DNA from 3 places in the Staphylococcus agnetis genome. Region 2 is predicted to be linked to each of the others. Evidence: predicted binding sites of a transcription regulator. Region 2 holds the regulator's gene; each other region holds the start of a gene.

The links. Region 2 encodes LexA, which represses DNA repair genes until DNA is damaged. Its sites were predicted from a motif close to CGAACATATGTTCG; they were not measured.
Region 1: the regulator LexA is predicted to act here: its motif matches at 1,394-1,407, upstream of uvrB (excinuclease ABC subunit UvrB).
Region 3: the regulator LexA is predicted to act here: its motif matches at 1,430-1,443, upstream of GJE18_RS11025 (carbohydrate kinase).

Annotation. Positions count from the first base shown of each region.
Region 1 is NZ_CP045927.1:446,093-448,306, reverse strand. Features, by position in the region: gene uvrB (excinuclease ABC subunit UvrB) at 1-1,332, opposite strand, end outside; gene GJE18_RS02240 (CsbA family protein) at 1,476-1,712, opposite strand; gene GJE18_RS02235 (YfbR-like 5'-deoxynucleotidase) at 1,718-2,214, opposite strand, start outside.
Region 2 is NZ_CP045927.1:986,264-988,477, reverse strand. Features, by position in the region: gene GJE18_RS04950 (DUF896 domain-containing protein) at 83-319, opposite strand; gene sosA (DNA damage-induced cell division inhibitor SosA) at 534-758, opposite strand; gene lexA (transcriptional repressor LexA) at 902-1,525, shown strand; gene GJE18_RS04935 (DUF4176 domain-containing protein) at 1,600-1,911, opposite strand.
Region 3 is NZ_CP045927.1:2,179,535-2,181,748, forward strand. Features, by position in the region: gene GJE18_RS11020 (O-acetylhomoserine aminocarboxypropyltransferase/cysteine synthase family protein) at 1-1,056, opposite strand, end outside; SAM riboswitch class I at 1,115-1,212, opposite strand; gene GJE18_RS11025 (carbohydrate kinase) at 1,456-2,214, shown strand, end outside.

The DNA of each region.
Region 1 (2,214 bases), 540 kb from region 2:
GTCTACACGCTCTTGTATTTCAGATAATAAATCATCAATCTGATTTTTTGTCGGTCGCACTTCAATTTTCGGATCTAATAATCCAGTTGGTCTTATAATTTGTTCAACCATTTCATCCGTATGCTCTAGTTCATAAGGACCAGGTGTAGCAGATACATAGACCAGTTGTCGTGCTTTCGATTCAAATTCTTCAAATTTTAAAGGACGGTTGTCCAATGCGCTTGGCAAACGGAAACCATGTTCAACTAACACATTTTTTCGCGCTTGATCACCATTGTACATCCCTCTAATTTGAGGTAAAGTCACATGTGACTCATCTATCATAATTAGCCAATCGTCTCCAAAATAATCGAGTAACGTATACGGCGTTGAACCTAATGGACGTAACGTTAAATGCACAGAATAATTTTCAATACCTGAACAAAATCCCATCTCACGCATCATTTCTAAATCATAGTTCGTGCGTTGCTCTAATCTTTGGGCTTCAAGTAGTTTGTTTTCATTACGCAATTTTTCAAGTTGCGTGGCTAATTCTTTTTCAACACGGTCAATAGCAATCTTCATTTTTTCCTCGCGGGTAACGAAGTGAGATGCTGGAAATAGTGCAAAATGTTCACGTTCACGTAGCACTTCTCCTGTTAAATAATTAATTTCACTGACTCGGTCAATTTCGTCGCCAAAAAATTCCACACGGATACATAACTCATCTCTAGAGGCTGGGAAGATTTCTACGACATCGCCTCTAACCCGAAATGTTCCCCGTTTAAAATCAATGTCATTCCGTGTATATTGTACATCAACAAGTTTTCTTAATAGTTCACTACGATCCATTTCCATGCCCACACGAATACTTACCACTAAATCTTTATATTCTTCTGGGTTACCTAAACCATAAATACAACTCACACTTGCGATAATAATGACATCATCACGCTCAAATAATGCACTTGTTGCAGAGTGACGCAACTGATCAATTTCATCATTGATAGAAGCATCTTTTTCAATAAACGTATCTGTTGACGGGACGTACGCTTCTGGTTGGTAATAGTCATAATAACTTACAAAATATTCCACTCTATTGTCAGGGAAAAACTCTTTAAATTCACTATACAATTGACCCGCTAATGTTTTATTATGTGCAATGATTAATGTCGGCTTACCGACTTCTTTAATCACATTACTCATTGTAAACGTTTTGCCGGTACCTGTAGCCCCTAAAAGGGTTTGATGACGCTTACCTTCTTTAATACCTTTAGCAAGTTCAGCAATCGCTTTAGGTTGATCACCTTGAGGATCAAATGTGGATGCAATTTTAAAAGCATGATGCTCCATTCGTGTACGCTCCTTTCAACGCAATAGTAAGTTTATTTTAGCAAAAATTTCACAGCAAGTACAAACATCTGTTCGGGATTTTAGTAATTAACTTTTCTTATCTTAAACACAAATAAGGATAAGATTCCTTTCTTAAGGAAATCTTACCCTTCATTATCCTGTTGTTTATGAATTTGCAACTGGTCAACAATAATATAGCCAGCTAATAACGATACAACATCTAAAAAGATAATCCATTCATTGTGAAAGAATTCTTTATATACTGATGCACCTATTAAAATAAGTGTAATGAGTGTGCCCACCCACTTGCTTCTCGTGATTGCACTAAATATAACTACGAGAACACATGGAAAGAATGCGGCTAACATATACCATATCATGATTATCACACTTTCCTATTTTTAAGAATTTGCATCGTCATTTCTCGTAATTCTGTACGAGGTATGAATTTTTCTGTTAACATCTCAGGAATGATGTTTTCAATAAAATCTTGAACCGCATGCAAATGATCAAATTGCATAATTGTTTCTAAACTCATTTCATAAATTTCAAAGAATAGAGGTTCTGGATTACGTTTTTGAATTTCCCCAAAAGTTTCATACAAAAGATCAATTTTGTCTGCGACTGCTAATATTTGCCCTTCTAAAGAATCGTCTTTCCCCTCTTGAAGACGTTGTCGATATATTGCTCTATATCGTTCTGGTATTTCCTCGGTAATAAAGGTATCCACCATTTCTTCTTCAACTTGTGAAAATAATTTTTTTAATTCTCCACTCGCATATTTTACAGGTGTTTTGATATCTCCGGTAAACACTTCTGCAAAATCATGATTTAACGCTTTTTCATACAAACTTTTCCAATCAACATCTTTGCCATGATATT
Region 2 (2,214 bases):
ACTTCCTTTCTATTCGCTACTAGGGTTATTATACCTTATATACGCGGATAAAACCTATAATTTCATTTGTATTTATAGAGAACTAATGACGTGTATGATTTTGCTTTTGAATTTCTTTTAATTTGCTAGGTGTCACGTCGTTACCCTCAGGATCAATCACCTTCGTATGTTCGATTTGATTTTTAAAACTATTACGAAATGAAGCAAGATATTCACTTCTTAAGCGTGATTGTTCTTTTGCTTCAACTTCAGTCAAACCTTCACTTTTCTTTTTCTTAGCGAGTGCATTAATACGTTGTAATTTTTCTTGACTAAGCATAATTGAAAACCTCCGTCAATATTCTCTACAAAATATAACAGAAAAGATGCATAAAACCAACCACTCTGACTTATAAGCTGAATAAAAAAAGACAATGTGAAACGTCATTCATCATTTCACATCGTCCTTATAAAACCTTTATATTGAATTGTGTATAGTCTCATTACCGTGCGCCTCATTTCTATGTCTTTATGTCAAATGTTCGGTTTTAAATTTATCGAACTGTCACAGCGAGCACACTTTGTTGATCATTAGACTTTTGTTCGTATTTTTGTACGTGTTCTGTTTGGTTAGAATTAATTTGATGATCAGTCATTTCGTACGTTTGTTCTGTATGCGCAGTTTGGCTAGTCATAATAAAAAACACGAAAAAGATAATCATAGAAACAACAAACACTGATAAATACAGATATATTTCATTTAATTTAACTTTAATCATTATCAACATCTCCTAGAACATTTGTTTGTGTATTCACTTTAACAGAACGAATGTTCTATGTCAACATCAAAACGAACAAATGTTTGTTCTGTTCGGATAACTATGCTATAATGTACATAAATCAAGCAAAGGAGTGCAATCAGATGAGAGAACTGACAAAAAGACAAGAAGAAATATTTGAATTTATTAAGCATATTGTTCAAACAAAAGGATACCCGCCAAGTGTTCGAGAAATAGGAGAAGCAGTTGGATTAGCTTCAAGTTCAACTGTTCACGGTCACTTATCACGCCTTGAAGAGAAAGGCTACATCCGTCGTGACCCTACAAAACCTCGAGCAATCGAAATCGTAAGTGAGCTCATGGGTGAACCAGTAAATATGGAAGAAACAATTTATGTACCCGTTATCGGTAAAGTTACCGCTGGTACGCCGATTACTGCTGTAGAAAATGTTGAAGAATATTACCCACTGCCTGAACACTTTACTTCTACACATAATGGCCAAATCTTTATTTTAAATGTTGTAGGAGACAGTATGATTGAAGCTGGTATTTTAGATGGCGATAAAGTAATCGTAAGAAGTCAATCAATCGCAGAAAATGGCGATATCATCGTAGCGATGACGGAAGATGATGAAGCCACAGTGAAACGTTTTTATAAAGAAAAAAATCGTTATCGTTTACAACCTGAAAATAGTAGTTTAGATCCTATCTACTTAGAACACGTCACTGTGCTAGGTAAAGTTGTAGGCCTATTTAGAGAACTGTAATTCAATGTGATCTCCTTTGCTTATATAAAAACACCATCCCTAATTTGCGGATGGTGTTTTTCTTATCATATTTTTTAATTTAAACCGAATTGTTCTTGTGGTACAACGCCTTGTTTAATTTCAGAAGGCAACTGACTTTTCATTTCTACAAATAATTCTTGAAATCTCGTCTCTTCTTCATCTACATAGCCTTCAAAGACAACCTTATCAATATTTTCTTCATTGAAATAATAAATTTGATCTTCAACAACCCCTAAAGGATATTTACACGCGGAATAATCAAACATATATTTTTTATCATCTATTTCTACAATAGGACCACGATTAATAATCATTAATTTTTGTGAACCTTCTTTTAAATATATAATACTTCCAATTGTTTTCATAAATATCTCCAATCCCTTTAGTTACATCAAAGCATTAGCTTATTATGTATTTAAAATAGAACGTTATTTTTTTTTATAGATTATAGCTTCAGATACTCCAACTTTTACAGTAGCATAGCTTAAAAAGCTAAAAAATATAAGGAAAATTAGATGTATAATACCAATAATAAAATTAAAATCATTATATAGTAAGATAATGGTTAATGTCATAGATAATGCGAATAGACCCATTAAATAACCACTAATAATGAGCAGTTTAGTTTTTAACGTATTAAGAATTCTTAGTTTGTATTGTTTTTCACT
Region 3 (2,214 bases), 1.2 Mb from region 2:
TGCCTCATATCCACCTTTGACACCAAATGTAAATACAGCTCCAGCACCATGAGGCAAATACTTTGTTTTAAGGTCATAATATGGACTCGTTTCAAGTCCAGCATATTTTACCCACGCAACTTTAGCATGTTTCGACAAATAATGCGCAACTTTTTCCGCATTTTCAACATGACGTTCCATACGCAATGACAATGTTTCTAACCCTTGTGTTAATTGAAATGCGTTGAAGGGTGACAATGCGGCACCTGTATCACGTAATAATGTCGTGCGAATTTTAAAGGCCAGTGCAGCGTCACCAAACTTTTCGCTAAAGATGATGCCATGATACGATGGATCAGGTTCACTCAATCCAGGAAACTTACCATTATTCCAGTCGAAGTTCCCACCATCTACAATGACGCCACCCATTGATGTCCCATGGCCTCCGATAAATTTGGTCGCAGAATGGACAACGATATTTGCGCCGTATTCAATCGGTCTAAAGAGATACGGTGATGCAAACGTATTATCCACGATTAGAGGAATACCATGTGCTTTAGTGATTGCAGTTAGTTTTTCAAAATCTTCTATGTTGCCTTCAGGGTTGCCAATGGTTTCAACAAATAGTGCCTTTGTATTCGCTTTAATGGCCGCAGTTACATTTTGTGGGTCTTTCGTATCGACAAGTGTTACCTCTATCCCAAATTTAGGTAACGTATGCGTCAATAAAGTGTGCGTGCCTCCGTATAACGTTTCACACGCGATAATATGGTCACCTGCATGTGCGACAGATTGAATCGCATACGTGATTGCTGCCATTCCCGAAGCAACCGCCACACTTGCAATCCCACCTTCAAGCTCAGCCACTCGTGTTTCAAATACAGCAGTAGTAGGATTCATGAGCCGGGTATAAATATTCCCCAACTCTTCCAATCCAAATAAATTGGCCGCGTGATCCGTGTCATTAAAATTAAATGAGGTCGTTTGATAAATCGGCACTGCGCGTGCATTCGTTGCTGCATCCACTTCTTGTCCTGCGTGCAATTGTCGCGTCTCAAATCGGTAATCGTGTGTCATCTTTATTCCCCCTAAAAATTAAAAAAGCCTACCTTGAAAGATAGACGTGACGTAATCAGACTCATCTCTCAGGTTTCACACCTGCAGGAATTAGCACCTAACTTAAAAGGTTGCCTGGCTTCGTAGGGCCTGTCCCTCCACCATTCTGGATAAGTGTTATGAAATTAAAACTAGTGTATTATACTCATTTATCGAAGTCAACAAAAAATTCAGATAACTCTGATAAAAACTGTGCATCTGCATCATTCGCTTTTGATAAAATGTAAATTTGACGCCTGTAACAAAAAAAGAAATTTGTAAACTTTATGAACAGCTTTGTGAAAGCGTTTACATTTCTATGCCTATTTGCTAATCTAAACAAAAGTTTAATTTTCAAACTTTTGTTTATTAGGAGGTGCCATGTTGAACAAAAATGAAAAATTGATTCTTGAACGTATTCAAGACAATCCGTTCATCTCTCAACAGGAGTTAGCCAAAGCTGTTGGTCTCTCTCGCCCTGCCGTTGCCAACATTATCTCTGGCCTTATACGAAAAGAATATGTACTTGGTAAAGCGTATGTGCTCAATGATGATTTTCCTATCGTCTGTATAGGTGCGACAAATCTTGACCGTAAGTTTTATGTCAATCAAGCACTACAACAAGGAACTTCAAATCCGGTCACATCGACACGTTCCGTTGGAGGTGTCGCCCGAAACATTGCTGAAAACCTGGGGCGTTTAGGAGACAACGTCGCAATTCTTTCGGCCAGTGGCAACGACAGTGAATGGGACATGATCAAACATTTATCTAGCCCCTTTATGAGTCTTGACCACGTTCAACAAGTTGAAAACGCAAATACAGGATCGTATACGGCACTAATCGATAAGGATGGCAATATGGAGTATGGACTTGCAGATATGGAAGTGTATAAAGAAATCACGCCTGAGTTTTTAATTAAGCGTACACACTTACTGCGGAAAGCTAAATGTATCATTGTCGATCTTAATCTGCCCAAAGATTCACTTGATTTCTTATGTGCCTACAGTGAAAAACATCACATCAAACTCGTCGTCATACCAGTGTCGTCACCGAAAATGATAAACATGCCCGATTCTTTACATGCGATTGACTGGCTTATTATTAATCGTGATGAAACGGAAACATTTTTAAAGATGACC